DNA from 3 places in the Enterobacter cloacae complex sp. 394I7 genome. Region 2 is predicted to be linked to each of the others. Evidence: predicted binding sites of a transcription regulator. Region 2 holds the regulator's gene; each other region holds the start of a gene.

Region 1 (10,608 bases), on a different contig from region 2:
CCCTGTGTCATCCGCAACAGCGTGAAAGGCTGGACGCTCTCTTCCAGCGACAGCAGGCCATTGCCCGAGGAATGGTCGCCGCGCGACGTCTGGCGGATATGCCGTCCGATCGCTGTACGCCGCAGTATGTCGTCGACGAAGCGCAAAAGCTGTGCGCCGCCTTCCCCGCCCTGCGGTGTGAAGTGCTTGATGAGAAGCAAATTATTGAACAGGGTCTGGGGCTTCTGCATGCCGTCGGTAAAGGCGCGACCTGTCCACCGCGGCTGCTGGCCATTCACTATAACGGCATCGCTGATGGCCCGGTACGCTGTTACGTGGGCAAAGGCATAACGTTTGATACCGGTGGCCTGTGGCTGAAGGAAGGCGCGGGTATGTACACCATGAAATATGACATGTGCGGAGCAGCGAACGTGCTCGGGTTGATGCTGAGCGTGGCAGAACTCGGCCTGCCGGTTCGTATTATGGGCGTACTGGCGCTGGCGGAAAACGCCATAGGACCGGATGCGATGCAGCCGGGCACGGTGGCCAGCGCCTGCAACGGTATCACGGTTGAAATCAACAATACCGATGCCGAAGGCCGGCTGGTACTGGCGGATGCGATCGCCTGGGCCAGCCAGCGTCATCCGCAGGCTCGCTATATTATTGATATGGCGACCTTAACCGGTGCCGTCGTAAAAGCGCTGGGGTACGAACTGAGTGGGTTAATGACGCAGGACGAAGCGCTGCGTCAGGCGCTCACCCGCGCGGGGAAACGGAGCGGTGATGAGGTGTGGTCCCTGCCGCTGGATGCACGGTTAAAAAAACAGACCGACAGCGCCATCGCCGACCTGTGCAATACCCCACCCAATAATGCGGCGATCAGCGCATCGGCGGCCTGGCTGTTACACCATTTTTGCCCGCCGACCATTCCATGGGCCCATCTGGATATTAGCGGCACGGCGCTGTGGCGTGAGAATGGAAAAAGCGTGGCCTCGGGCAGACCCATTCCACTTCTGGTTGAGCATTTGCTGGAAGACAGGTGATTTTTAGCCGGTGGCGCTGGTTCTCCCTCTGCGCCAGGCAGAGGGAGAAAAGCGCATCACAGCTTCAGAATATCTTTTACAAAAGGAATGGTCAGCTTGCGCTGCGCGGTAATCGAAGCGCGATCGAGCTGATCGAGCGTATCAAAGAGCGTGCGCATTTCCCGGTCCAGGCGCTTGAGCAGGAAACGCCCCACGTCTTCCGGGAGTTCAAAGCCGCGCAATCTTGCGCGCAGCTGTAACGCCTGAAGTTTGTCTTCATCCGACAGCGGCTGCAGCTTGTAGATTTGCCCCCAGTCCAGACGGGAAGCCAGATCCGGCAGCCCCAGATTCAACTGGCGCGGCGGACGATCGCCGGTGATCAGCAACCGGGTTTTCCCCGACTCCAGAATGCGGTTATAGAGGTTAAAGATCGCCATTTCCCACGGCTCATCCCCCGCCACACATTCGATATTATCAATGCAGACCAGTGAGAGATGTTCCATTCCCTCCATGACTTCAGGCACAAACCAGGTACGTTTATCCAGCGGCACATAGCCTACCGCATCACCCCGCGCGGAAAGCTCCGCACAGGCGGCATGCAACAGGTGGCTGCGCCCCGCGCCTTCGCGTGACCAGATATAGATGTATCCGCTGTGTTCCTGACGCAGCACGTTTTGCAGTGCAGCCAGTAAAGAGGGGTTATCACCCGGCCAGAAACTCGCAAAAGTTTCGTCGTCAGGGAGATAGAGTGGCAGAGAGAGCTGTGCCGGTCCGTTCAGAAGTACCTCAACCAGATCTTACATAAAATCGGCGGTGAGTTTAGCACGGAACGTGCAAGGAGAGAACCGGGCGGATCGTCCGCCCGATTTTACGATCAATGTGACGCTTTTTCGCTGTCTTCAGCATCCAGCACCACTTCTTCCGGGCGCAGGACAGAGATCAGTTTGAAGATCAGGCTCAGGCCCACACCCACGATGGTCGCGAGCGCCATGCCTTTCAGTTCAGCCGCACCGATGTGCACCTTCGCGCCGCTCACGCCGATGATCAGGATCACGGAGGTGAGGATCAGGTTTTGCGCTTTGCTGTAGTCCACTTTGGATTCAATCAGCACGCGAATACCGGACGCGCCGATCACACCGTACAGCAGCAGAGAGACGCCTCCCATTACCGGTACCGGAATGATCTGGATAGCCGCCGCCAGTTTGCCCACGCAGGAGAGCAGGATGGCGATGATTGCCGCGCCGCCAATGACCCAGGTACTGTAGACACGGGTAATCGCCATCACGCCGATGTTCTCACCGTAGGTGGTGTTAGGCGTAGAACCAAAGAAACCGGAGATAATGGTAGAGAGGCCGTTGGCAAACATCGAGCGGTGCAGACCCGGGTCGCGGATCAGGTCACGTTTAACGATGTTTGCCGTCACCACCAGGTGACCTACGTGCTCAGCAATAACCACCAGCGCCGCGGGCAGGATCGTGAAAATGGCAAACCATTCAAAGCGCGGGGTATAGAAGGTTGGCAGTGCGAACCAGTGCGCTTCAGCAATAGGCGTGGTATCAACAACGCCCATCACGAAGGAGAGCGCGTACCCCGCCAGCACACCGATCAGGATCGGGATAATCGCCATAAAACCGCGGAACAGCACGGAACCAAACACCGTTACGCCCAGTGTCACCATCGAGATAATGATGGTTTTGGAATCCGGTGACTGCCCGTCAGCAGGCAGCAGGCCAGCCATATTGGCCGCCACGCCCGCCAGCTCCAGACCGATGACGGCGACAATGGCCCCCATTGCGGCTGGCGGGAACATAACGTCCAGCCAGCCGGTACCGGCCTTCTTCACAATGAAAGAGACCAGGCAGAAGAGGACGCCACACATAATGAAGCCGCCCAGCGCCACTTCATACCCCAGCGGCAGCAACAGCAGAACCGGTGAAATAAAGGCGAAGCTTGAGCCGAGATAGGCAGGGATTTTGCCTTTACAGATAAAGAGGTAAAGCAGCGTACCCACACCGTTGAACAACAGCACGGTAGCCGGGTTAATGTGAAACAGGATTGGCACCAGCACGGTTGCGCCAAACATGGCGAACAGGTGCTGCAGACTAAGCGGGATTGTCTGTAAAAGCGGCGGTCTTTCACTCACCCCGATAGCACGGCGCGTCATAGTGTTTTCCTCTGAGTAGTATTGTTGTTGGCGTTTTATTCAAAAAAAAGCCGACTATCAAAGTCGGCTTCATTATCGTTATTCGATTATTTAGTACCAAAAATCTTATCGCCGGCATCGCCAAGCCCCGGGATGATGTACCCGTGCTCATTCAGCCCCTGGTCGATAGACGCGGTATAGAGTTCGATGTCCGGGTGCGCTTTTTCCAGCGCCGCGATACCTTCTGGTGCAGCAACCAGCACCAGCACTTTGATGCTGCTGCAACCGGCTTTTTTCAGCAGGTCGATGGTGGCAATCATTGAACCGCCGGTCGCCAGCATCGGGTCAACCACCAGGGCCATACGCTCGTCGATGTTAGACACCAGCTTCTGGAAGTACGGTACCGGCTCCAGGGTCTCTTCGTCGCGGTAGACCCCGACCACGCTGATGCGCGCGCTTGGCACGTGCTCCAGCACGCCTTCCATCATGCCGAGGCCGGCACGCAGGATGGGCACAACGGTAATTTTCTTACCTTTGATCTGCTCAACCTGAACCGGGCCGTTCCAGCCCTCGATGGTCACTTTTTCCGTTTCCAGGTCAGAGGTCGCTTCATAGGTCAGCAGGCTGCCGACTTCAGAAGCCAGTTCGCGAAAACGCTTCGTGCTGATGTCATGCTCACGCATCAGGCCCAGCTTGTGTTTAACGAGTGGGTGCTTCACTTCCACAATCTTCATTCTCTTTCTCCTCTGAGGGGGCAACCGCAAAAAAATCGCGGGATTATACCGCTTTTTTCGGATTGCACCATACCCAACTTGCTTGACGTACATCAAGCAAAGTGTTTTAGAGGCAAAAAAGCCGGAGGGCAAGCTCCGGCTTTTTGCGTTTTTACTCTGCTGGAATTAAAGAGTGTCGCCGTTGCTGGCTATCACCTGCTTATACCAGTCAAACGACTTCTTCTTACTGCGGTTCAGGGTGCCGTTACCTTCATTGTCTTTGTCGACAAAGATAAAGCCGTAGCGTTTTTTCATTTCACCCGTTCCGGCAGACACCAGGTCGATACAGCCCCACGGGGTATACCCCATCAGATCAACGCCATCTTCGACCACCGCTTTTTTCATTTCGCGGATGTGCGCGGCAAGGTAATCAATACGGTACTGGTCATTCACCGAACCGTCGCTCTCCTGCACGTCAATGGCGCCAAAGCCGTTCTCCACGATGAACAGGGGCAGTTGATAGTGATCCCAGAACCAGTTCAGGGAGTAACGCAGGCCCACCGGATCAATCTGCCAGCCCCAGTCAGATTTCTGCACGTACGGGTTGGAGACCAGGCTCTTACTTTCGTCGTAATCCAGCTCCGGGTTATCCGCCGTCGCTTTGGTGGCGAAAGACATGTAATAGCTAAAGCCAATGTAATCGACACACCCCTGCGTCAGCGCCGCGTTATCTTCTTCTGTGATATCCAGCGTGAAACCGCGACGAGCAAAGTAGTTAAGCAGATGCTGTGGGTACTTGCCGCGCACGTGGACATCGGTGAACCAGTAGCGACGGTGCATGGCGTTCATCGCCATCATCATATCGTCCGGGGCACAGGTCAGCGGATAGATTGGACACATGGCAATCATGCAGCCGATCCGCAGCGACGGGTTAATGTCGCGCCCGGCCTTCACCGCCAGGGCGCTGGCCACCAGCTCATAGTGTGCCGCCTGGAACATTACCGGTTCGCGGTCTTCGCCCGGCTCGTACTTCAGACCGGAGTTGGTAAACGGTGCAAAGTCTTCGTGGAAGTTGGCCTGGTTATTGATCTCGTTAAAGGTCATCCAGTACTTCACTTTATGCTGGTAACGTCTGAACACAACCTCCGCAAAGCGAACAAAGAAGTCGATCAGCTTACGGTTACGCCAGCCACCGTATTCGGTGACAAGGTGGAACGGCATCTCGAAATGGGAAAGGGTAATAACCGGCTCGATGCCATACTTCAGGCACTCGTCAAACAGGTCGTCATAGAATTTCAGGCCAGCTTCATTAGGCTCCAGCTCGTCCCCTTTCGGGAAGATACGCGTCCAGGCGATGGAGGTACGGAAGCATTTGAAGCCCATCTCGGCAAAGAGTTTGATGTCCTCTTTATAGCGATGGTAGAAATCGATGGCTTCATGGTTAGGGTAATTTTTCCCTGGCAGCACGCCGTTGGTGATTTCACGCGGCACGCCGTGCGCGCCGGCAGTCATCACATCGGCAACGCTGATCCCCTTACCGCCCTCGTTCCAGCCCCCTTCCAGCTGATGCGCTGCGACCGCACCACCCCACAGAAAATCTGCTTTGAATCCTGACATACACTTTCCCTCATTCTGCGTTATTTTCTGCAAAAACAATTACAGAAACCGGTTTCATTCTGATGATGTGCAAAGGGGCTTTCTGTTGCAAGGAGAAAACCGAAACCGGTTTCATTTTCGTGAACAGACTCAACTTTGGGCGCATTCGCAGGGCCTGCTGAAAAAAAAATCCTCTCGCCGAGAATAGGCTCGCAAACGTTTGCCTGGACTGTTAGAATTGCGCCGATTTTTCTTACTAGCTATGCAATCGCGTGGGGACTTGAGCCGTGACCAACAAAACTTCTCTCAGCTACAAAGATGCCGGTGTTGATATTGACGCAGGTAATGCGCTGGTTGACCGAATCAAAGGTGTGGTGAAAAAAACCCGCCGCCCGGAAGTGATGGGTGGTCTGGGTGGATTCGGCGCACTGTGCGCGCTGCCGCAAAAATATCGTGAACCTGTTCTGGTCTCGGGTACTGATGGTGTAGGGACGAAACTGCGCCTGGCGATGGATTTAAAACGTCACGACACGATCGGTATCGATCTGGTCGCGATGTGTGTTAACGACCTGGTGGTTCAGGGCGCAGAGCCGCTGTTCTTCCTGGATTACTACGCGACCGGAAAACTGGACGTGGATACCGCAGCAAGCGTCATTAACGGCATTGCCGAAGGGTGTCTGCAGTCTGGCTGTGCGTTGGTCGGTGGTGAAACCGCCGAAATGCCCGGTATGTATCATGGCGAAGATTATGACGTCGCAGGCTTCTGCGTTGGCGTAGTAGAAAAATCAGAAATTATCGACGGCAGTAAAGTAGCTGATGGTGATGTGCTGATCGCGTTGGCCTCCAGCGGCCCACACTCGAACGGCTACTCTCTGGTGCGTAAAATCCTCGACGTGAGCGGCAGCGATCCACTGACCACCGAGCTTGATGGCAAGCCACTGGCTGACCATCTGCTGGCGCCGACCCGCATCTACGTGAAAAACGTGCTGGAGCTGATCGAGAAGGTTGACGTGCACGCCATTGCCCACCTGACCGGTGGCGGCTTCTGGGAAAACATTCCGCGCGTCCTGCCGGACAACACCCAGGCGGTGATCGACGAATCGTCCTGGCAGTGGCCGTCCGTCTTTAACTGGCTGCAGACTGCGGGCAACGTGAGCTCACACGAGATGTACCGCACCTTTAACTGTGGCGTGGGCATGGTTATCGCGCTGCCAGCAAGCGAAGCGGATAAGGCGATTACGCTGCTGACCGACAAAGGTGAAAACGCGTGGAAAATCGGTATTATCAAAGCATCCGATTCCGAACAGCGTGTGGTCATTGAATGAAAAACATTGTGGTGCTCATTTCCGGTAACGGAAGCAATTTGCAGGCGATAATTGACGCCTGCAAACAGAAGAAAATCAACGGCACCATTCGGGCAGTATTCAGCAATAAGGCCGACGCGTTCGGCCTTGAACGTGCCCGGGAAGAGAACATTCCCGCGCACGCGCTGGAAGCCAGCCAGTTTTCCGGACGTGAAGCGTTTGACCGGGAACTGGTTCAGGAGATTGATGCCTACGCGCCTGACGTTGTCGTGCTGGCGGGGTATATGCGTATCCTGAGCCCGGCCTTTGTCGGGCACTACGCTGGTCGTCTGCTGAATATCCACCCTTCCCTCCTGCCGAAGTATCCCGGCCTGCACACCCATCGTCAGGTTCTGGAAAACGGCGATGAAGAGCACGGTACCTCCGTGCATTTCGTTACCGACGAGCTGGACGGCGGGCCGGTGATCCTGCAGGCAAAGGTGCCGGTCTTTGAAGGTGACAGCGAAGACGACGTTACCGAACGCGTGCAGACGCAGGAACACGCCATTTATCCTCTGGTGGTAAGCTGGTTTGTTGACGGGCGTCTTCAGATGCGCGACGGTGTCGCCTGGCTGGACGGCGTCAGGCTCCCTGCACAGGGTTATGCCGCTGACGAGTAGTTTGTTTGATGTGCCCGGCGGCGCGACGCCTGCACGGGCCTGTGGTCTTCACTGTCGGGTGAGCACCGCGCTTCCCGACATGCCCTTCCCCCAACCCTCTAAAATCCCCCAGAAAAAAAATAACTGTCATACTTTTCTGGCACTGTTGGACATATCGTGGAAATGCTCGCCATAATAAGGACGAGACGGATTTACCACGTCCTGTGATTGAACTGGAGTGTGAGCTGTAATGGGTCAGGAAAAGTTATATATCGAGAAAGAGCTAAGCTGGTTAGCATTCAACGAACGTGTACTCCAGGAAGCGGCAGACAAAAGTAACCCGCTTATCGAGCGTATGCGTTTTCTGGGGATTTATTCCAACAACCTGGATGAGTTCTACAAGGTTCGCTTTGCCGAACTGAAACGGCGAATCATCATCAGCGAAGAACAGGGCTTAAACTCTCACTCGCGCCATCTGCTGGGCAAAATTCAGTCGCGCGTATTGAAAGCCGATCAGGAGTTTGACGGCCTGTATAACGAACTGCTGCTGGAAATGGCACGCAATCAAATCTTCCTGATTAACGAGCGTCAGCTTTCTGTTAACCAACAAACCTGGCTGCGTCACTATTTCAAACATTACCTGCGCCAGCACATTACCCCTATTCTGATCAACCGCGAAACCGATCTGGTGCAGTTCCTGAAAGATGACTACACCTACCTCGCGGTGGAAATTATTCGTGGCGACACGATTCGTTACGCATTGCTTGAGATCCCGTCCGATAAGGTGCCGCGCTTTGTGAACCTGCCGCCGGAAACTCCGCGCAGACGCAAGCCAATGATCCTGCTCGATAACATCCTGCGTTACTGCCTGGACGACATCTTCAAGGGCTTCTTCGATTACGACGCGTTAAACGCCTACTCCATGAAGATGACCCGTGACGCCGAATACGATCTGGTGCACGAGATGGAAGCCAGCCTGATGGAGCTGATGTCATCCAGCCTGAAACAGCGCCTGACCGCGGAGCCGGTGCGCTTTGTTTATCAGCGCGATATGCCAGATGCCATGGTGGAAATGCTGCGCGACAAGCTGACCATTTCTCGCTATGACTCCATCGTGCCGGGCGGTCGTTACCATAACTTTAAAGACTTTATTGGCTTCCCGAACGTCGGCAAGGCCAATCTGGTGAACAAACCGCTGCCGCGTCTGCGCCATCTCTGGTTCGATAAATTCCGTAACGGTTTCGACGCCATTCGCGAGCGCGATGTCCTGCTCTACTATCCGTACCATACGTTTGAACACGTGCTGGAACTGCTGCGTCAGGCTTCGTTCGACCCGAACGTACTGGCGATCAAAATCAACATCTACCGTGTAGCAAAAGATTCCCGCATCATCGACGCGATGATCCATGCGGCGCATAACGGCAAAAAAGTGACCGTGGTGGTTGAGCTGCAGGCACGCTTCGACGAAGAGGCAAACATTCACTGGGCGCGCCGTCTGACGGAAGCCGGTGTCCACGTTATCTTCTCAGCACCCGGGCTGAAAATTCACGCCAAGCTGTTCCTTATCTCCCGTAAAGAGGGGGAGGACGTGGTGCGTTATGCCCACATCGGAACCGGAAACTTTAACGAAAAAACCGCGCGAATTTATACCGACTACTCGCTGCTGACTGCCGATGCGCGCATCACTAACGAGGTTCGCCGGGTGTTCAACTTTATTGAGAACCCGTACCGCCCGGTCAGCTTCGATTATCTGCTGGTCTCGCCGCAGAACTCACGCCGCCTGCTGTACGACATGATCGATAAAGAGATCGCTAATGCCCAGAAAGGGCTGTCGTCGGGCATTACGCTGAAACTCAACAACCTGGTCGACAAAGGACTGGTGGATCGTCTGTATGCGGCGTCCAGCTCCGGCGTTCCGGTCAATCTGTTGATACGCGGTATGTGCTCACTGATCCCTGAACTCGAAGGCATTAGCGACAATATTCGCGTGATCAGCATTGTTGACCGCTACCTGGAACACGATCGGGTCTATATTTTCGATAATGCGGGTGATAAACAGGTCTATCTCTCCTCTGCAGACTGGATGACGCGCAATATTGACTACCGAATTGAAGTCGCGACACCGCTCCTGGATCCGCGGCTGAAACAGCAGATCCTCGATATCATCGAGATTCTGTTCAGCGATACGGTGAAAGCACGCTATATCGACAAAGAACTCAGTAACCGCTATGTACCGCGCGGCAATCGCCGTAAAGTGCGGTCGCAACTGGCGATTTACGACTATATCAAATCACTCGAGCAACCCGATTAACCTATGCCGATAAATGATAAGACCCCACGCCCGCAGGAATTCGCCGCGGTCGATCTTGGTTCTAACAGTTTCCACATGGTCATCGCCCGTGAGGTGGATGGCGCGTTGCAGATCATCGGTCGTCTGAAGCAGCGTGTACACCTGGCGGATGGTCTTGATGAGCGCAGCATGCTCAGCGAAGAGGCAATGGAGCGAGGCTTAAACTGCCTGTCGCTATTTGCTGAACGCCTGCAGGGCTTCTCGCCCTCCAGCGTATGCATTGTAGGCACCCACACGTTGCGCCAGGCGCTGAACGCGCCTGAATTCCTCAAGCGGGCCGAAAAAGTGATCCCCTACCCCATTGAGATCATCTCCGGTAACGAGGAAGCCCGTCTGATTTTCATGGGTGTGGAACACACTCAGCCGGAAAAAGGGCGCAAGCTGGTCATCGACATCGGCGGCGGCTCTACGGAACTGGTGATCGGCGAAGATTTTGAGCCGCGTCTGGTCGAAAGCCGTCGTATGGGCTGCGTCAGCTTTGCGCAGATGTATTTCCCGGGTGGCGCAATCAGCCGCGAAAACTTCCAGCGCGCGCGCATGGCCGCTATCCAGAAACTGGAGAACCTGGCCTGGCAGTACCGTATTCAGGGCTGGAACGTAGCGCTGGGCGCATCGGGCACCATCAAAGCGGCACATGAAGTGCTGTTGGCGATGGGTGAAAAAGATGGGTTTATCACCCCTGAGCGCCTGACCTTGCTGACCGAAGAGGTGCTGAAACATAAAAGCTTTGACGCCTTAAGCCTGCCGGGTCTTTCCGACGAGCGCAAAGCGGTATTCGTACCGGGGCTGGCTATCCTGTGCGGCGTATTTGATGCGCTGGCAATTAAAGAGCTGCGTCTTTCCGACGGCGCGCTGCGTGAAGG
Region 2 (10,608 bases):
GCATTTTTCTCTCTGATTTCACGCGATTGCTTTATTACCGCGCAAAGTGAAGAGAAAGTAGCCGCCAGCTGGCGGCTACTGCGTATTTAACGTGCAGCGCGTTGCAATATTACCGAGGATGACTGGCGTTGCAGGAAGCGCATGCGCAGCATCATCATAATTGCCGCAGAGGTTAAGCCGATGATAAAGCCCATCCAGAATCCTGCCGGCCCCATGCGGTCAACCACCAGATCGGTAAGCGCCAGGATATAACCACACGGCAGACCCAGCACCCAGTAAGCGATGAAGGTGATAAAGAAGATCGAACGCGTATCTTTATACCCACGCAGTACGCCGCTGCCAATCACCTGTATGGAGTCGGAGATCTGGTACACCGCGGCAAGCAGCATCAGATGGGAGGCCAGGGCCACCACTTCCGGGTTGTCGTTGTAAAGCAGGGCAATTTGCTCACGCAGCGTGATGGTAAACAGTGCCGTACAGATGGCCATACAGACACCGACGCCAAGCCCCGTGCGGGCCGCCGTTTGCGCATCCAGCGTCGAACCTTGCCCCAGACGAAAGCCCACGCGAATGGTCACCGCTGCGGCCAGCGACATCGGCAATACGAACATCAGGGAACTGAAGTTCAGCGCAATCTGGTGACCGGCTACATTCACAATGCCGAGCGGAGAAACCAGCAGGGCGACCACGGCAAACAGCGTCACTTCAAAGAACAGCGCCAGCGCAATCGGCAGGCCTAACTGCACCAGACGCGTCATGATGTTCCAGTCCGGCGTGCTGAACGAACGTTCATTGCGGATATCGCGCATTGAACGGGCACGTTTCACATAAGAGATCATACTGAAGAACATCACCCAATAGACGGCAGCCGTCGCCACGCCGCAGCCGACGCCGCCGAGCTCCGGCATACCGAAGTGACCATAGATGAAGATGTAGTTCACCGGAATATTCACCAGCAAGCCGATAAAGCCCATCACCATTCCGGGCTTGGTTTTCGCCAGACCTTCACACTGGTTACGCGCGACCTGGAAGAACAGATAGCCAGGCGCACCCCACAGCAGGGCCCGCAGGTAGCCGACGGCTTTGTCAGCCAGAGCCGGGTCAATATTATGCATGGCGCGGATGATATGACCGGCATTCCACAGCACAACCATTATCAGCACGGAGACAAACCCTGCCAGCCAGAACCCCTGTCGAACCTGATGGGCAATACGTTCACGTCGCCCTGAGCCATTTAGCTGAGCGATAACCGGGGTGAGGGCGAGCAGCAGGCCGTGGCCAAACAGGATGGCCGGAAGCCAGATCGAGGTGCCTATTGCCACGGCGGCCATATCGGTGGCGCTGTAGCCACCCGCCATTACCGTATCCACAAATCCCATTGCGGTCTGGGCCACTTGCGCGATGATCACTGGTATAGCCAGTGCCAATAACTGGCGCGCTTCATTCATGTACTTCTGCACGTGAACACCTTTATATTCTAGTTATTTGAGAGACTAAAAAGGCCGCCGTAACTGGCAGCAAGAAGAAAATGCAGGGGGGTGCCAGCTATTGTAGCGGGGTTTAGCTATTTATCTAGTGAAAAAATCGCCACAAAATGCGCTCCGCTGGCAACCTGTTTTTCCAACTGTTATTGTGGTGGGATTAAACGGTGTCACCACCGTCCGGAAAATACAGGAGTTGTAAGCATGTTTACTGGTATTGTGCAGGGCACCGCCAAAGTGGTGTCCATTGATGAAAAACCTAATTTCCGAACTCATGTGGTTGAGCTTCCGGAATATATGCTTGATGGCATTGAAACTGGCGCCTCGATTGCACATAACGGCTGTTGCCTGACGGTAACCGAAATTAACGGGAACCAGATTAGCTTTGATTTAATGAAAGAGACGCTGCGCATCACCAACCTGGGCGAGCTGGTGGTGGGGGATACCGTAAACGTAGAGCGTGCGGCCAGGTTCAGCGATGAGATTGGCGGCCATCTGATGTCAGGCCATATTATGACCACCGCGGAAGTGGCGAAGATTGTCACCTCGGAAAATAACCGTCAAATCTGGTTTAAAGTGCAGGATCCTTCATTAATGAAATACATCCTGTATAAAGGATTTATTGGTATTGATGGGATTAGCCTGACGGTTGGGGAAGTGACGCCGACCCGTTTCTGCGTGCATTTAATTCCTGAAACTCTCCAGCGTACAACCCTGGGGGCGAAAAAACTGGGGCATCGGGTTAATATCGAAATCGATCCGCAGACTCAGGCGGTTGTGGATACCGTTGAGCGGCTGTTGGCGGCAAAAGAAGCCGCAATAATAAAGACCGCAGAAGAAGAATAAAATGAACCCCGGATTTCCGGGGTTTTTTTTAGCGTGCGACCCGCAAACCGTGTTCTATCCCTCGGCTGAAAACAACCTGCCAAAGTTGAATATCACGCGCGCGAAAGGCGCCTGCGCAGGCATTGAGATAATAGCTGAACATCCGTTTAAACCGTTCAGAATAGTTGTCCGCAATTTCTGGCCAGGCTTCCTGGAAACGTGAATGCCATGCCATCAACGTGGTGTCATAATCCGCGCCAAAGTTATGCCAGTCTTCCATAATGAAATGAGGTTCACTGGCGTTAGCAATCTGGCGAACGGACGGCAAACAGCCATTCGGAAAGATGTATTTGTTGATCCACGGATCGACGTTATTGTCGGTGCGCTTAGAACCAATGGTGTGCAGCAGGAAGATGCCGTCAGGTTTCAAGTTACGGTCCACCACGCTGAAGTAGGTGTCATAGTTTTTCGGCCCCACGTGTTCGAACATGCCGACGGAGACTATGCGATCAAACTGCTCGTTCAGGTCGCGATAATCCTGAAGGCGAATATCCACATCAAGGCCCTGGCAGCGCTCCCGTGCCATTTTTTGCTGTTCAGCTGAAATGGTCACACCGACCACGCTGGCACCATAATGCTTCGCCATAAAATAGGCCAGACCACCCCATCCACAGCCGATATCCAGCACACGCATGCCCGGCTGTAGCTGCAGTTTTTCACAAATCAGACGTAGCTTAGCCTGTTGTGCTTCTTCAAGGGTTGAGGCCTCTTTCCAGTAGGCGCAGGAATATTGCATGAAAGGATCGAGCATGCGGCTGAACAGGTCATTACCGAGGTCGTAATGCTCCTTGCCGACGATCCACGCCCGTTTTTTGCTTTGCAGATTAAACAGCCGGGCGGAGGCGACACGTAATGTATCTTTCAGATTGCGGGGGAGCTGGTTTTCCAGACCGGCGCGTAAAACGCTGGAGAAAAACATATCCAGCCGTTCACACTCCCACCAGCCGTCCATATAACTTTCCCCCAGGCCTAACGATCCCTCCCGCAATACGCGTTTAAAAAAGTCGGGATGCTTAACCTGTGGATCGGATGGCGAAGATCCATTAATAGTGATGCCTGCACGACCTAACAGTTCACTGACGATCCGGGACCAGTTATCGTCCGGAACGCTGACTTCTTCTATACACGATGAACTCATAGCTTCTCCATCACCTTACTGTGATCAGAACCTTCAAACAGCGTAGACGCTTTTTATGGTTTGTGAGAAATCTCACGGTATTTCCCCGTGAGGCTAGTATCCGACGTAGAACAGAGGAAGGGAGATAACCCTTGCCGAAATGCCTTCCATGGTAAAACGGGAGCGCTCCGGCTCCCGTTAACACATAATATTTATCGTATTTAATCGAACCAAATTTAGTATAGGCCTCAAAATTTGGTGATTCAATAGAAAATTCTTAGCAACCTAATCACTGATATTTAACATAATTTCTGGCGCGATTATGCATGCGAGGTTTTCACCTCTGCGCGGTCATCCTGCTCACGTTGTGCCGCAGACTGCATACGGTATCCCAGAAGGGCCAGCGCAACCGTAACCAGCATGACGCTGGTGGTGGTCAGGAGCGGCGTGGCAATCAGCGCAGAGACCACCAGGCTTGCCAGGAAGCACAGACCCAGCTGCAGGGTATTCTGAAGCGCGGCCGCACGACCTGTTGCCTGTGGGAACGGACGTAACGCCTGGGCTACGACGATAGGGTAAATCGCACCGTTCGCCACGGCCATCACGCAGAATGGAATCAGAATTTCTGCCAGACCGGCGCCCGGGATAAAGCCCACAGCCCAGGTGGCGATCACGCTCAGCGCGTAGAGTACCAGCAGCCAGGGCAGCATCTGCTGACCTTCCCATTTTTGCAGCGCCGCGCGACAGCCATAGCCCCCGACCAGAAACGCGATGGTCTGCGGGACATAGCTCAGACCGATGGCGGCCGGGCTGTAACCCATATCGTGAAGAATGAACGGCGAACCGGTCAGCCACGCGAAGAAACTCGCCGAGCAGGCGGCATAAATCAGGACATTACCGCGGTACGCTTTGGTGCTCAGCAGAGAGGTGAAGGTCACCGGTGTTGTGTCAGCAGGCGTCTCTTTCTTATGTGCCGCTTTGAGTGTGAATGCCGGGATCATCAGGACCAGCGTGATGGCAAACAGCGTAGCGAAAATGGCCTGCCAGTCGAAATGCGCCAGGATCCAGCTCCCGAGCAGCGGGGCGAGGGCAGGCGAAAGCCCTACCAGCGGCATAATGGTGGCGAAAATGCGGTTTGTACGGTTGGCCGGATAGTAGTCGGTGACCAGCGCCTGCCAGGTCACCGCGGCAGCACAGACGCCAACGGCCTGCACGAAGCGCAGTACCAGCAGCCAGGTTGCATCGCGTACCCATAACATTCCCAGACAGCCGACGGCAAAGATAGCCAGCCCCAGCAACAGCACCGGTTTACGGCCAAAGCGGTCAGAGAGAGGCCCCCAGAGCAGCTGCGCGAAGGCAAAGCCCGCGAGGAATAAGCTCAGGCTGGCGCTGATGGCTGCCGCCGGGGTCTGTAAATCTTCCTGCATTGCGGCGAAGGCGGGCAGGTACATATCAGTGGCTAAAAAGCCCAGCACGCTTAAACCACCGAGCCAGACTAAAAATCCTTTCCTGGGTTGCATTGTTTTTTTCTCCTGAGGGAGGCAGGTCTATGTTTGCGCAGAGTGTAGGGAGTGCAAAGCAGCTTGTGAAACGCTAATATTTGGCGAGTGCATTCAAAATTTTTGCAGGCAGAAAATGTGGTCAGATTATTCTCTTGAAGTGGTCGATGCTGTTGCACGCAACGGCAGCTTTAGCGGTGCAGCGCAGGAGTTGCACCGCGTCCCCTCGGCAATCAGCTATACGGTGCGTCAGCTTGAAGAATGGCTGGCCGTTCCGCTGTTTGAACGGCGTCACCGTGATGTGGAATTAACGCCCGCCGGGGCATGGTTTTTGAAAGAAGGGCGTTCTGTTATCAAAAAAATGCAGATCACCCGCGAACAGTGTCAGCAGATCGCTAACGGCTGGCGAGGACATCTTTCCATTGCCGTGGATAACATCGTAAAACCGGAACGTACCCGGCAGATGATTGTCGATTTCTATCGCCATTTCTCGGATGTCGAATTGCGGGTATCCCAGGAAGTGTTTAACGGCGTCTGGGATGCGCTGGCGGATGGCAGGGCAGAGATGGCGATCGGTGCCACGCAGGCGATCCCGGTTGGGGGACGCTTTGCCTTTCGCGACATGGGCATGCTCAGCTGGAAATGTGTGGTGGCAAGCGATCATCCGCTGGCGGCCATGGACGGGCCGCTCAGCGACGAAACGCTCCGTAACTGGCCCTCGCTGGTGCTGGAAGATACCTCGCGTTCGTTGCCCAAACGCATTACCTGGCTGCTGGATAACCAGCGACGGGTGGTTGCGCCGGACTGGGAATCCTCAGCAACATGCCTCAGCGCAGGGCTGTGCGTTGCCATGGTCCCTGGCCATTTTGCACGGCCCCGAATCGACACCGGTGAATGGGTTGAACTGACGCTGGAAAATCCTTTTCCGGATGCGGCCTGTTGCCTCACCTGGCAACAAAATGATGTGTCGCCCGCAATGGCCTGGCTGCTGGATTACCTGGGAGACAGTGAGACGCTTAACCGGGAATGGCTACGGGAGCCAGTATAACTGGCCCCGTAAAAGATTAACGACGATAGTCGCGGAACGGGCCATCCGCAACGGAACGGCGTTCGATAAGACGCGGGTGAACTTCAATAGACTGAGACTCTTCACGCTTGTTGACGATCCTGTCCATCAGCATATTGAAGGCCGTTTCACCCAGCGAGTCTTTTGGCTGGTGGATGGTGGTCAGCGCCGGGGTAAAGAAGCGCGCGTTGCGCACGTTGTCATACCCGATCACGGAAATGTCCTGCGGCACGCGCAAACCCAGTTCATCGGCGGCACAGAGAGCACCCATCGCCATAATGTCACCGCCACAGAAAACGGCTGTCGGGCGATGCGGCTGGGAGACAATCTGCTGCATTGCGCGGTAACCGGATTCCGGTTCAAAGTCACCCTGCACGATCCAGTTTTCCGGCACGGTAATCAGCGCCTCTTCCATCGCTTTCATAAACCCGGCCAGACGCCCGGCTCCGGTGTTGCGCTCCAGTGGACCCGGGATCACACCAATCTCACGGTGACCGCGTTCAATCAGATAACGGCCTGCCATATAGCCGCCTTCAAACGCGTTATCGATGACGGAGTCGGTGAAGTCTGCACGTGCTTCGCCCCAGTCCATGACCACCATAGGAATATGGCGGTACTCTTCCAGCATGGAAAGCACGGACTCCGGATACTCTGAACACATCACCAGCAGGCCATCCACACGCTTTTGTGCCATCATGGAGAGATAAGCGCGCTGTTTTTCAATGCTGTTCCACGCGTTGCCCAGAATCAGGGTATAGCCTTTCTGGAAGCAGTTTTTCTCGACCGCTTCAATGATCTCGGCAAAATAGGCCGCTTCACTGCTGGTAGCCAGCAAACCAATGGATTTGGTGTGATTAACTTTGAGGCTGCGCGCCACCGCACTCGGTGAATAGTGTAATTCTTTGATTGCCGCCCAGACGGCGTTGCGCGTCTCTTCCGCCACAAAGCGGGTTTTGTTAATTACATGTGATACGGTTGTAGTGGAAACGTTTGCGCGTTTTGCTACGTCTTTAATTGTTGCCATTAAATGTCACTCCAGACCATATCCTAAACTCCTGAAAAACTTGAAGGTAAACGTTTGCCTTCTCTCACCCTTATCACGCAATCTTGAATTGCGGCACGCCGGGAAAACGACACAGGACGTCAGGAGGGGGTCAATGGCCGGTACGCTAATAAATTTAGCGTGGAATTTTGTCCTATCTTGATGAAAAGGGGAAGAGCTAAAGTGGTTATCAGTTTAAATCCAGGAAGATTTTTGAACTAAACTGTGTAAAAATGAGCAGGCTCACTTTTCGTGGGGAGATTAAAAGGAGAAAAATTGATGAGCTACGATCTGAAGTTTTCGCTGGTGACCACCGTTATTGTACTGGCTCTGATTGTTGCGGCGGGTCTGACGGCTGCATTGCATTGATTTACACGGAGGGAGAGCTCTCTCCCTCTCAGTTTTCCTGATTGTTACGCCTGCGGCAAAAATCTTTTGCCAATTTGTTAACTTCTCATTTTTTGTGATTGATGTCATGCTTTCGGCTTCTTTGTTCTGTGTCACGACATGACACGGCATCCGGAGTTGACGCATGAAAATCAATTTTCCCCTGCTTGCCCTGGCGATTGGCGCTTTTGGGATTGGCACCACTGAATTCTCCCCGATGGGGTTACTGCCTGTTATCGCCCGGGGCGTGGATGTTTCTATCCCGGCGGCCGGGATGCTCATCAGCGCCTACGCCATTGGCGTGATGGTGGGGGCACCGCTCATGACGCTTCTGCTTTCACACCGCGCGCGCCGCAATGCGCTGATTTTCCTGATGGCGATATTTACGCTGGGCAACGTGCTCTCCGCGATTGCTCCGGATTACACCACCCTGATGTTGTCCCGCATTCTGACCAGTCTTAACCACGGCGCGTTCTTTGGGCTGGGATCGGTTGTGGCCGCAAGCGTGGTGCCAAAACACAAGCAGGCGAGTGCCGTGGCAACCATGTTTATGGGTCTGACGATTGCCAACATTGGCGGTGTACCTGCCGCAACCTGGCTGGGTGAGGCGATCGGCTGGCGCATGTCGTTCCTGGCGACGGCCGTGCTGGGTGTTATCGCCATGGTGGCGTTGTACTTCTCCTTGCCGAAAGGCAGCGCTGGTGAACGTCCTGACGTCCGCAAAGAGCTGTCGGTACTGATGCGCCCGCAGGTGCTCTCCGCGCTGTTGACCACCGTACTGGGGGCGGGCGCCATGTTTACCCTGTACACCTATATTTCACCGGTGTTGCACGATATCACCCACGCGACGCCTCTCTTTGTGACCGCGATGCTGGTGCTGATTGGTGTCGGGTTCTCTATAGGCAACTATCTCGGCGGGAAATTCGCCGATCGTTCCGTGAGCGGGACGCTGAAAGGCTTTTTAACGCTGCTGATTGTCATCATGATCGCCATTCCATGGCTGGCGCGTAATGAGGTCGGGGCGGCGATGGCGATGGTTGTCTGGGGGGCTGCGACCTTTGCCGTGGTTCCGCCGCTGCAGATGCGCGTGATGCGCGTTGCCCATGAGGCACCGGGTCTCTCGTCGTCGGTCAATATTGGCGCGTTTAACCTTGGCAATGCGCTTGGAGCCGCTGCCGGTGGAGCCGTCATTTCTGGTGGCCTGGGATACAGCTTTGTGCCGGTGATGGGGGCGATAATTGCCGCGCTCGGCCTGCTGTTAGTGATGATGTCTGGCCGTAAACAGCCGGAAGCAGCGTGCGCTGCTGAATAATTAAAAAACGCAGAAGGGCAACCCCTTCTGCGTGTCTCTTACGCGGCGAAGTTCTTCGCCACAAACGCCCAGTTAACCAGTGCCCAGAAGTGCTCCAGGTAGTTCGGACGCGCGTTACGGTAATCAATGTAGTAAGCGTGTTCCCAGACGTCCACGGTCATCAGCGGCGTTGCGCTGGTGGTCAGTGGCGTACCCGCGTTCGAGGTGGAAACGATAGCCAGTTTGCCATCCGCGTCTTTCACCAGCCACGTCCAGCCAGAACCGAAGTTCTTGACTGCAGCATCCGTAAACTTCGCTTTAAAATCAGCAAAGCTGCCAAATGCCGCGTTAATCGCGCCAGCCAGTTCACCCGTAGGTTCGCCGCCTGCATTCGGTGCCAGGCAGTGCCAGTAGAAGGTGTGGTTCCACACCTGAGCGGCATTGTTAAAGACACCGCCCTCTGAACTGCGGACGATCTCTTCCAGCGTTTTGCCTTCAAAATCGGTGCCCTTGATCAGGTTGTTCAGATTGGTGACGTACGTCTGGTGATGTTTGCCGTAGTGATACTCCAGGGTTTCCGCAGAAATGTGCGGGGCCAGGGCGTCTTTTGCATATGGTAGTGCAGGTAATTCGAACGACATTGCTTCTCTCCTTATTGTTTTTTATGTTGCCAATAACCACACAGACAACAGGGACAGAATAGCAAATTGAAAGGGTATGCAAAAGAGGAACTTACCCTGCCACGGCTGTGGCAGGGCAGGGGTTAGCGAATGGTTTTTGGCGTCATCACGCGGCGTGCGCCGACATAGTGACGTACCCAGTAGTCTTCACTGAGAGAGGTTATCTGGATGTCCTGGCCGCTACGTGGGGACTGGATAAATTTCCCGTTGCCTACATATACGCCAACGTGGTCAGCCGTGCCGCGCCCCTGAGTGCGGAAGAAGACGAGATCGCCATTCTCCAGTTCACCGCGGTTGACCGGTGACGCGTCGCGCAGGTGATACATCTCATTGGCGGTACGTGGAATTCGGAACTTCACCAGATCTTTATAGGCGTAATAGACGAGGCCGCTGCAGTCGAAACCGGTACGCGGTGAGCTGCCGCCCCAGCGATAGGGTTTGCCAATCTGCCCCATCAGTTTGTTCAACGCCGTTTTTTGCGCTTTCTGTACGCGAACCTTATGCACTTCCGCTATTTTCGTGACCTTCGTGCATTTCGCTTTATGACCTTTGCGGGGGATGCATTTTTCCGTCACGAGATTAGCTGCAGTTTGCGAGGCTTTGCTTTTGGTTGCGTGGGCAGTGCGGGAAGGTTTTGTTTTCGTCTTGCTGGAGGCGGTCTTTTTAGTCTGGGTGGTGGTCTTTTTCTTGTCGTTCTTGCTGGTGGTTTTTTTCTTACGGTCTGTGGTTTTGGCCAGATGCGTTTTTTGTACAGCAGAGTGCCGCGCCTGTTGAGAGGCGTTCGCCACTGGCGTGAAAGTGAGTGTTGTAAACAGTAAAGCACAGAGCGTGATCGAGATTTTATTTATCCGCGCCACTGGGCAGTCCCCTGATAAATGCAGGTCATCAATAATACCCGCGAATGATTTACAAAGCCCGTCGATTCTAATCTATAAAAACCCGATAAGTTAATAGCATTTTTCAATCTACAATCCTGTTTCGTTAGCAAGTGCAAAAAAATTCATCAATCTGTCGCACTATTGTTCACTCCCTAAACAAAACCCTGAGTGCCGCAGGGTTAAACACCATTTGCAATGCAACTTTTCATCACTCGCGGTAAAATAAGAAAGACGTGACAAAAATGTTATTTTCCGATGGCAGTCTGAACCGCTACAATGACA
Region 3 (10,608 bases), on a different contig from region 2:
GCGAGGCCTGCGTCAGCGGAACACCCAATGCCATGATCCAACGAATAAAGGGTCGCTCACGTACCAGATTAAAGCGATGCCAGAGCGCCAGCCCGCGTGCTGCGGAAAACCCCGGGGTAGACTCCAGCTGCGCCTGCGTTAATGTCAGCCATGAGAAGATATGTTCAAAATGATGCGCCTGATACAGCGCCCGCCAGCCTGACTCACCGACTCCTTCAATATCCAGCACGTGCTTTGAACCAAGCCACGTCAGGCGGGCAAAGAACTGCTCCATACACACCGGCGAGGCGTAAAAACAGCTCTGCGCATGATAATGCGAGGCCGGAGGTGTGGGCTTTTGTCTCTCTTCCCCCCGCCAGACCACCTTATCGAACCGCGGGATACCCTGCCCGGCCAGACTGACCTGTATCTGATCACCCGTCGCAATATCCAGCCTTTGCCAGCGTTCAACGGACCCAAGACTGACCCGCTGTACCTGCTTATCATCCAGCAGGACAGGGACCAGCGCCGCCACGACCGAGATTTTTCCCGTGCGCCCCACGGCAAAATGAATATCTCTTACTTCGGCGATCTGTGCGACTGGGGGGTATTTCCATGCGACGACCCAGCTGCCTTCTCCGGGCAACCAGTTTTCGCCGGGAGGAGCATCCGCGGACCGCACCACAATGCCGTCCGTGGCAAAGGGTAATGCCGTGTTGTGCCACGTCGAGCGCTGTTTCTCGACAGCATCAACAGTCTGTACAGGCAGGGTATAACGCGCCGTCAGGGAAAAGCCGGCTTTAGATAACTCAGACAGCGCATTCGACATCACTTTCGGCCCATCCGGCCAGGCCCAGATAAATATCCCTGTCTGGCTCAGAAGTGGACTGTCCTTTTGCCGCATCATCGCGCCCGCCACTTTTGCCCGTGCGTTCATTCCCCCCATCTGTCGCTGAAGATGGTTGTCGCGTAACCAAAAAAGCTCTCCCTGTAAGACGCTGTTGGCCAGCGCTCCGGTCACTTTTTTGGGCACTGCGGGAATTAAATACACTTGTGCAGTCCAGTCTTCACCTTTAAGCCCATCACCACGACTGATAGCCTGGGTTAACTTTCCGTCGCGATACACCAGCGTCACTGCCACCCCGTCGACTTTTGGCTGCATCCAGAGAGTGTCACGACCACGCATCCACTGGCGTAGCTCTTCTTTACTGGCCGCTTTATGCACTCCCGTATGGGCAACAGGATGTCTTACGCTCCCCGTTAGAACCGGTAAGGCCTCCTCAGAAGGTATATCGCCGAAGCAGCGCTGCCACTGCTTTAAACGGCCATTAAGCTGGTCATAGACGTCGTCATTCACCTCGCTCACGCCCTGCTTCCAGTAGGCATCATCCCAGCGTTTGACTTGCGCACTCAATGTCGCAATCTCTTTCTCTGCTTTTGCCTGAGACCACACGGGACACACCGCCGCACCGTAGCCGCACCACAACAGCATTAATCCGCTCATCCATCGCCACATCGCCACCCCTCCTTTACTTTGGTGGAGGTATAACCCGACACGGAAAACCGTGCTAATGGCCATCTTTCACTCTGCGAGGCGTTGTCAGACGTTTATTTTTATTGCTGCAAAACAGCTGTAAAACCTGAAAACGGCGCGCAAAATTCAATAATGCAGGGGAAAAAGTGTGACAAAGGCTACGTCACACAGCGGCGACGTGTATAATAAGCCCGTATGTAGGACTTCTTCGTTAACACATACAAAAGACTCTCATGGCTCAAGGCACGCTTTATATTGTTTCTGCCCCTAGTGGCGCGGGTAAATCCAGCCTTATTCAGGCACTGTTAAAAACCCAACCGTTGTACGACACACAGGTTTCTGTTTCTCACACCACGCGTAAACCGCGTCCGGGTGAAGTGCACGGTGAACACTATTTCTTTGTTGATCACGATGAATTCAGAGCGATGATTGGCAGAGACGCGTTTCTTGAACACGCAGAAGTTTTCGGTAACTACTACGGCACTTCGCGTGAAACCATTGAGCAGGTTCTGGCCACGGGCGTAAATGTGTTCCTGGATATCGACTGGCAGGGCGCACAGCAGATTCGCAAGAAAATGCCTGATTCACGCAGTATCTTTATTTTACCGCCATCGAAAGATGAGCTGGATCGCCGACTGCGTGGCCGCGGTCAGGACAGCGAGGAAGTGATCGCCCGGCGTATGGAGCAGGCAGTTGCAGAAATGAGCCATTACGCGGAATATGATTACCTTATTGTGAATGATGATTTTGATGCCGCGCTGAGCGATCTCAAAACCATTCTTCGCGCAGAACGCTTGCGTATGAGCCGCCAGAAGCAGCGACATGACGCATTAATCACCAAACTGTTGGCAGACTGAACCCACTTTCAGTATCATGCCCAGTCATTTCTTCACCTGTGGAGCATTTTAAGTATGGCACGCGTAACTGTTCAGGACGCTGTAGAGAAAATTGGTAACCGTTTTGACCTGGTGCTGGTCGCCGCGCGTCGCGCTCGTCAGATGCAGGTAGGCGGTAAAGATCCGCTGGTACCGGAAGAAAACGATAAAACTACCGTTATTGCACTTCGCGAAATCGAAGAAGGTCTGATCAACAATCAGATCCTCGACGTACGTGAGCGCCAGGAGCAGCAAGAGCAGGAAGCCGCAGAACTGCAGGCCGTAACCGCCATTGCTGAAGGTCGTCGTTAATTAAACCTGCGGGTCGCCCTTGTATCTGTTTGAAAGCCTGAATCAACTGATTCAAACTTACCTGCCTGAAGACCAGATTAAGCGTCTTCAGCAGGCGTATCTCGTTGCACGTGACGCTCACGAGGGCCAGGCACGTTCAAGCGGTGAACCCTATATCACGCACCCGGTAGCGGTGGCCTGTATTCTGGCCGAGATGAAACTCGACTACGAAACGCTGATGGCCGCCCTGCTGCATGATGTGATCGAAGATACCCCTGCCACCTACCAGGATATGGAACAGCTGTTTGGCAAAAGCGTTGCCGAGCTGGTGGAAGGGGTCTCTAAGCTTGATAAGCTGAAATTCCGCGACAAGAAAGAGGCGCAAGCCGAAAACTTTCGCAAGATGATTATGGCGATGGTGCAGGATATCCGCGTCATTCTTATCAAACTTGCTGACCGTACCCACAATATGCGCACGCTGGGCTCACTTCGCCCGGACAAACGTCGCCGCATTGCCCGTGAAACCCTCGAAATCTACAGTCCGCTGGCGCACCGTTTAGGTATCCACCACATTAAAACCGAGCTGGAAGAGCTGGGTTTTGAAGCGTTGTACCCGAACCGCTATCGCGTGATTAAAGAGGTGGTGAAAGCCGCACGCGGCAACCGTAAAGAGATGATTCAAAAGATCCTCTCTGAAATTGAAGGTCGTTTACAGGAAGCGGGAATTCCGTGCCGCGTCAGCGGTCGCGAAAAACATCTGTACTCCATCTACTGCAAAATGGTGCTCAAAGAGCAGCGTTTTCATTCGATCATGGATATCTACGCGTTCCGCGTGATCGTCCACGACTCTGATACCTGCTATCGCGTGCTGGGCCAGATGCACAGCCTGTACAAACCGCGTCCAGGGCGCATGAAAGATTACATCGCCATTCCAAAAGCGAACGGCTATCAATCTTTGCACACCTCGATGATCGGTCCACACGGCGTGCCTGTTGAAGTGCAGATCCGCACCGAAGACATGGACCAGATGGCGGAGATGGGTGTGGCTGCACACTGGGCTTATAAAGAGCACGGTGGTGAAAGCAGTACAACCGCACAAATCCGCGCCCAGCGCTGGATGCAAAGCCTGCTGGAGCTGCAGCAGAGTGCGGGTAGCTCGTTTGAATTTATCGAGAGCGTTAAATCCGATCTCTTCCCGGATGAGATTTACGTTTTCACCCCAGAAGGCCGCATTGTCGAACTACCTGCAGGCGCTACGCCGGTCGACTTTGCTTACGCCGTGCATACCGATATCGGCCACGCCTGCGTGGGCGCGCGCGTCGACAGGCAGCCTTATCCGCTCTCTCAGCCGCTTTCCAGCGGCCAGACGGTGGAAATTATTACCGCACCGGGCGCACGCCCGAACGCGGCCTGGCTGAACTTTGTCGTGAGTTCCAAAGCTCGCGCCAAAATCCGCCAGTTGCTGAAAAACCTCAAGCGCGATGATTCTGTCAGCCTGGGGCGTCGTCTGCTCAACCATGCGTTGGGTGGTAGCCGTAAGCTGGCTGAGATCCCGAAAGAGAACATTCAGCGTGAGCTGGAGCGCATGAAGCTCGCCTCGCTTGATGACCTGCTGGCAGAAATCGGCCTCGGCAACGCCATGAGCGTGGTCGTGGCGAAGAACCTGCAGCAGGGTGATACCACGGCGATCCCGACGACGACGCAAAGCCACGGTCATCTGCCGATCAAAGGCGCGGACGGCGTACTTATCACCTTCGCGAAATGTTGCCGTCCTATCCCGGGTGACCCGATTATTGCGCACGTCAGTCCGGGTAAAGGTCTGGTTATCCACCACGAATCCTGTCGTAACATCCGCGGCTATCAAAAAGAGGCGGAGAAGTTCATGGCAGTCGAGTGGGATAAAGAGACGGCACAGGAATTTATCACCGAAATTAAGGTGGATATGTTCAACCACCAGGGTGCCCTGGCGAACCTGACGGCAGCAATCAATACGGCCTCTTCCAACATTCAGAGCCTGAACACGGAAGAGAAAGATGGCCGCGTCTACAGCGCCTTTATTCGTCTGACCGCCCGTGACCGCGTGCATCTGGCGAACATTATGCGCAAGATCCGCGTGATGCCGGACGTGATTAAAGTCACCCGTAACCGAAACTAGACTTATGAATTCAAAACGTTACGAGCGTATCTGCGAAATGCTCGCCAGGCGTCAGCCTGACCTGACGGTCTGCATGGAGCAGGTCCACAAACCTCATAACGTCTCTGCAATTGTCCGTACCGCAGACGCCGTAGGCGTGCATGAAGTGCACGCCGTCTGGCCGGGTGCCCGCATGCGAACCATGGCTTCAACTGCCGCAGGCAGTAACAGCTGGGTGTCCGTCAAAACCCACCAGACTATTGGCGAAGCCGTATCGCACCTGAAAGGTCGCGGTATGCAGGTCCTGGCCACTAACCTGTCCGCAAAAGCCGTCGATTTTCGTGAGATCGACTACACCCGCCCGACCTGTATTTTGATGGGTCAGGAGAAAACCGGGATCACCCAGGAAGCGCTGGATCTGGCGGATCAGGATATCATCATCCCCATGATCGGCATGGTGCAGTCTCTCAATGTCTCCGTGGCCTCTGCGCTCATTCTCTATGAAGCGCAGCGCCAGCGTCAGAACGCGGGCATGTACAAGCGCAGCAACAGCATGCTGCCGGAAGAGGAGCAGCAGCGCCTGCTGTTCGAAGGTGGTTACCCGGTGCTGGCTCGCGTCGCGAAACAGAAAAAACTGCCTTACCCCCACGTCAACGCGCAGGGCGAAATTGAAGCCGATGCCGAGTGGTGGGCCACCATGCAGTACGCAGGATAACCGATGAAAGGCCGTCTGCTGGATGCCATACCGCTCAATAGCCTGACGGGCGTAGGTGCGGCGCAAAGCAGTAAACTGGCAAAAATTGGCCTGCATACCGTGCAGGATCTCCTGCTCCATCTCCCCCTGCGTTATGAAGACCGCACCCAACTCTATAAGATTGGCGATCTGCTGCCTGCCATTTACGCCACCGTTGAAGGCGAAGTACTGAACTGCAATATCACCTTTGGCGGACGCCGGATGATGACCTGTCAGATCAGCGACGGCACCGGCATTCTCACCCTGCGCTTTTTCAACTTCAATGCGGCCATGAAAAACAGCCTTGCGACCGGTCGCAGGGTGCTGGCCTATGGTGAAGCCAAACGCGGGAAATACGGCGCAGAGATGATCCACCCGGAGTATCGCGTCCAGGGAGATCTGAGCACGCCGGAGCTGCAGGAGACTCTGACCCCGGTTTATCCGACGACCGAAGGCATCAAGCAGGCAACGCTGCGTAAGCTCACTGAACAGGTGCTGGAACTGCTGGATACCTGCGCCATTACCGAGCTACTGCCGCCTGAGCTGGCTCAGGGCATGATGAGTCTGCCCGAGGCGCTGCGCACCCTGCACCGCCCGCCGCCAACCCTGCAGCTTAGCGACCTGGAAAGCGGCAAACACCCCGCTCAACGGCGTCTTATCCTTGAGGAATTACTGGCTCATAACCTGAGCATGCTGGCGGTAAGGGCGGGCGCGCAGCGTTTTCATGCCCAGCCCTTAAGCCCGCGAGATGAACTCAAAGATAAGCTGCTGGCCTCCCTGCCGTTTAAACCCACCGGTGCACAGGCACGCGTCACGGCCGAGATCGAACGCGATATGGCGCTCGATGTGCCCATGATGCGCCTGGTTCAGGGGGATGTGGGTTCCGGTAAAACGCTGGTTGCAGCCCTGGCTGCCCTGCGCGCAATTGCCCACGGCAGGCAGGTGGCGCTAATGGCCCCCACCGAACTGCTGGCTGAACAGCACGCTAATAACTTCCGCGCGTGGTTTGCCCCGCTTGGGATTGAAGTGGGCTGGCTTGCCGGGAAGCAAAAAGGTAAAGCGCGTCAGGCACAACAGGACGCCATTGCCAGCGGTCAGGTACAGATGATTGTCGGCACGCACGCGATTTTCCAGGAGCAGGTACAGTTTAATGGTCTTGCCCTGGTGATTATCGACGAACAACACCGCTTCGGTGTACACCAGCGTCTGGCGCTGTGGGAGAAAGGGCTGCAGCAGGGCTTCCACCCGCATCAGCTGATCATGACTGCCACACCTATCCCGCGCACCCTGGCAATGACCGCCTACGCCGATCTCGATACATCGACCATCGACGAACTGCCGCCGGGCCGTACACCGGTCACCACGGTCGCCATTCCGGACACACGCCGGAGCGATATCATCGACCGCGTGCGCAACGCCTGCACTCACGAAGGCCGTCAGGCCTACTGGGTCTGCACGTTAATTGAAGAGTCTGAACTGCTTGAAGCGCAGGCCGCGGAAGCGACGTGGGAAGAGCTGAAGCTGGCGCTGCCCGAGCTGAACGTGGGTCTGGTTCACGGGCGGATGAAGCCTACTGAGAAACAGGCGGTGATGCAGTCGTTCAAACAGGGTGAACTGCATTTGCTGGTTGCCACAACGGTGATTGAAGTCGGCGTAGACGTGCCCAATTCCAGCCTGATGATCATCGAAAACCCGGAACGTCTTGGCCTTGCGCAACTCCATCAGCTGCGCGGCCGCGTTGGCCGCGGTGCTGTCGCCTCTCACTGCGTGCTGCTCTACAAAGCACCGCTCTCGAAAACCGCACAGATGCGTTTGCAGGTGCTGCGCGACAGTAACGACGGTTTTGTGATTGCACAAAAAGACCTGGAGATCCGCGGCCCAGGCGAACTGCTGGGCACGCGTCAGACGGGTAATGCCGAATTCAAAGTGGCAGATTTACTGCGCGATCAGGCCATGATCCCCGAAGTTCAGCGCCTCGCACGCCATATTCATGAGCGCTACCCCGAACAGGCGGCAGCGTTAATTGAGCGCTGGATGCCGGAAACTGAACGCTATTCCAACGCCTGATCTCAGGCAAACATCGGCAGCATCAGGTAAAGCTTGATCACCAGCGCGTTGACGATATCAATGAAGAACGCCCCGACCATCGGGACCACCAGAAACGCCATATGCGAAGGCCCAAAACGTTCGGTGATCGCCTGCATGTTGGCGATAGCCGTCGGCGTTGCCCCCAGACCAAACCCACAATGCCCGGCCGCCAGCACTGCTGCATCGTAGTTTTTACCCATCATGCGCCAGGTTACAAACATGGCATAGAACGCCATAAACAGTGCCTGAACGGCCAGAATAGCCACCATCGGCAGCGCCAGTGAGGCCAGCTCCCAGAGCTTGAGGCTCATCAGGGCCATCGCCAGGAACAGCGACAGGCAGACGTTGCCAAGCACCGATACGGCACGTTCAAATACGCGGTAGAAGCCCATCAGCGCCAGACCGTTACTCAGCAGCACCCCAACAAACAGCACGCACACAAACGTCGGGAGCTCGAACGCTGAACCTGCCAGCCATTGCGCAACCACTTTGCCCACCGTCAGGCAGATGGCAATCATCGCGATAGTTTCAATCAACACCAGCGAAGTGATGGTGCGCCCGACGTCGGGTTTTTCAAAGGCAGTGGGTACCAGCTCATCGTCCGGTCTTCCGTCTGGCGTACCAGAGTGCTTCACCAGATACCGCGCCACCGGCCCGCCGATCAGGCCGCCCAGCACCAGACCGAAGGTGGCGCAGGCCATCGCCACTTCGGTGGCGTTTTCAAAGCCGTAGCGCTCAGTAAACAGCTTGCTCCACGCCGCCCCGGTACCGTGGCCACCAGAGAGGGTGATTGATCCGGCCAGCAGCCCCATCAGCGGATCCAGCCCCAGCAGCGTAGCCATCCCGATACCAATGGCGTTTTGCATCACTAGCAGCCCTACCACCACGATCAGAAATACGCCGAGCACTTTGCCACCCGTCCGTAGGCTCGCCAGGTTGGCATTCAGGCCAATGGTGGCAAAGAAGGCCAGCATCAGCGGATCTTTCAGGGACATATCAAAATCAATTTCCCAGCCCATGCTTTTCTTCAGCACCAGCAGGGCCAGCGCCACCAGCAGTCCGCCGGCAACAGGTTCAGGAATGGTGTATTTCTTCAGAAGGGAAACGCTGTGTACGAGCTTACGGCCAAGCAGTAAGACCAGCGTTGCGGCAACAAGGGTCGACAACGTATCGAGATGAATCATAAAAGGCTCCTGTTATGCGCGTGTTCCATACACACGCGGCGTTATCCTGGGCCGGCTTGCGCTCGTCATGAGCCGCCGGCGCAAAAAGTGTAATTTTTTTTCCCCATGGGTTGTAGAAAACCTGCTCACAGCGGCAGATTTTCTTGTCTTTTTTTGTTGGCAATCGTTTGCTTTTACCAGGTGGTCAGATAAAATGCCCGCTTTTCCACCGTGGGATTGCCGCCGATGTCCGTTAACACCCTTGAGTCTCCCGATGCGCAACCGATTGCGCAGAAGCAAAATAGCGAACTGATTTACCGCCTTGAAGACCGTCCGCCTCTTCCTCAGACGCTCTTTGCCGCCTGCCAACACCTGCTGGCTATGTTCGTTGCGGTGATCACCCCGGCGCTGCTGATCTGCCAGGCGCTTGGTTTACCGGCTCAGGATACACAGCACATCATCAGTATGTCCCTCTTTGCCTCCGGCGTGGCGTCCATTATTCAAATTAAAGCGTGGGGCCCGGTGGGGTCTGGATTGTTGTCGATCCAGGGCACCAGTTTTAACTTCGTCGCACCGCTGATCATGGGCGGTACAGCCCTCAAAACCGGCGGCGCGGATGTTCCGACCATGATGGCGGCGCTGTTTGGCACGCTGATGCTGGCCAGTTGCACCGAGATGGTGATCTCCCGGGTACTGCACCTGGCGCGTCGCGTGATCACGCCGCTGGTATCCGGCGTGGTGGTGATGATCATTGGCCTGTCGCTGATTCAGGTTGGCCTGACCTCCATCGGTGGCGGTTATGCGGCAATGAGCGACCACACTTTTGGTGCACCGAAAAACCTGCTGCTGGCCGGCGTGGTACTGGCAATCATTATTCTGCTTAACCGTCAGCGTAACCCGTATCTGCGTGTGGCATCGCTGGTGATCGCCATGGCGGCCGGTTATCTGCTGGCCTGGGCGCTGGGTATGCTACCGGAGAATACCCCGCAGACCAACAGTGCGCTGATCACCATTCCAACACCGCTGTACTACGGCCTGGGCATTGACTGGGGTCTGCTGCTGCCGCTGATGCTGGTCTTTATGATCACCTCGCTGGAGACGATTGGCGATATCACCGCCACGTCTGATGTCTCCGAGCAGCCGGTCTCCGGCCCGCTGTATATGAAACGCCTGAAAGGCGGCGTGCTGGCGAACGGCCTGAACTCGTTTGTCTCTGCGGTCTTCAACACCTTCCCGAACTCCTGCTTCGGCCAGAACAACGGCGTGATCCAGCTGACTGGCGTTGCCAGCCGCTACGTCGGTTTTGTGGTGGCGCTGATGCTGATCGTCCTCGGCCTGTTCCCGGCGGTAAGCGGTTTTGTGCAGCATATACCTGAACCGGTGCTGGGCGGCGCAACGCTGGTGATGTTCGGGACCATCGCGGCTTCCGGTGTACGTATCGTCTCCCGCGAACCGCTGAACCGCCGCGCCATCATGATCATTGCCCTGTCGCTGGCCGTGGGTCTGGGTGTTTCACAGCAACCGCTGATCCTGCAGTTTGCCCCGGACTGGGTGAAAAACCTGCTCTCTTCCGGCATTGCGGCAGGCGGTATCACTGCGATTGTTCTGAACCTCGTTTTCCCGCCTGAGAAAAATTGATCGCCCTCACGGCAGGCTGTCAACGCCTGCCGTGACATCTCTTTACACCATTCCCGCCTTGAGCATTGCGCATAAATCGTGCATAACTCCCTTATGTGCGTTTCGCGGGATGGAAGACCATGAAATTTATTGGAAAGGTACTCGTCTATCTTCTGGTGGCCCTGCTCATTGTG

The links. Region 2 encodes PurR, which represses purine synthesis genes. Its sites were predicted from a motif close to CANGCAAACGTTTGCNTG; they were not measured.
Region 1: purM (phosphoribosylformylglycinamidine cyclo-ligase) is a predicted target of PurR. The motif match lies at 5,663-5,680, and genes of this name have one in related genera.
Region 3: gltS (sodium/glutamate symporter) is a predicted target of PurR. The motif match lies at 8,975-8,992, and genes of this name have one in related genera.

What each region holds. Positions count from the first base shown of each region.
Region 1 covers NZ_JBXWCR010000007.1:58,980-69,587, forward strand. Annotated here, with positions in the region: gene AC2FAP_RS19705 (leucyl aminopeptidase family protein) at 1-1,022, shown strand, start outside; gene AC2FAP_RS19710 (DnaA inactivator Hda) at 1,079-1,780, opposite strand; gene uraA (uracil permease) at 1,876-3,165, opposite strand; gene upp (uracil phosphoribosyltransferase) at 3,252-3,878, opposite strand; gene AC2FAP_RS19725 (6-phospho-beta-glucosidase) at 4,044-5,474, opposite strand; gene purM (phosphoribosylformylglycinamidine cyclo-ligase) at 5,741-6,778, shown strand; gene purN (phosphoribosylglycinamide formyltransferase) at 6,775-7,416, shown strand; gene ppk1 (polyphosphate kinase 1) at 7,646-9,706, shown strand; gene ppx (exopolyphosphatase) at 9,710-10,608, shown strand, end outside.
Region 2 covers NZ_JBXWCR010000001.1:887,149-897,756, forward strand. Annotated here, with positions in the region: gene mdtK (MdtK family multidrug efflux MATE transporter) at 87-1,460, opposite strand; gene AC2FAP_RS04345 (riboflavin synthase) at 1,686-2,327, shown strand; gene cfa (cyclopropane fatty acyl phospholipid synthase) at 2,356-3,504, opposite strand; gene punC (purine nucleoside transporter PunC) at 3,804-5,003, opposite strand; gene punR (DNA-binding transcriptional activator PunR) at 5,119-6,030, shown strand; gene purR (HTH-type transcriptional repressor PurR) at 6,047-7,072, opposite strand; gene cydH (cytochrome bd-I oxidase subunit CydH) at 7,370-7,459, shown strand; gene AC2FAP_RS04375 (MFS transporter) at 7,623-8,789, shown strand; gene sodB (superoxide dismutase [Fe]) at 8,828-9,409, opposite strand; gene AC2FAP_RS04385 (C40 family peptidase) at 9,532-10,305, opposite strand.
Region 3 covers NZ_JBXWCR010000005.1:127,610-138,217, reverse strand. Annotated here, with positions in the region: gene ligB (NAD-dependent DNA ligase LigB) at 1-1,495, opposite strand, end outside; gene gmk (guanylate kinase) at 1,747-2,370, shown strand; gene rpoZ (DNA-directed RNA polymerase subunit omega) at 2,425-2,700, shown strand; gene spoT (bifunctional GTP diphosphokinase/guanosine-3',5'-bis pyrophosphate 3'-pyrophosphohydrolase) at 2,720-4,834, shown strand; gene trmH (tRNA (guanosine(18)-2'-O)-methyltransferase TrmH) at 4,839-5,528, shown strand; gene recG (ATP-dependent DNA helicase RecG) at 5,532-7,613, shown strand; gene gltS (sodium/glutamate symporter) at 7,616-8,818, opposite strand; gene xanP (xanthine/proton symporter XanP) at 9,044-10,435, shown strand; gene AC2FAP_RS17815 (AsmA family protein) at 10,555-10,608, shown strand, end outside.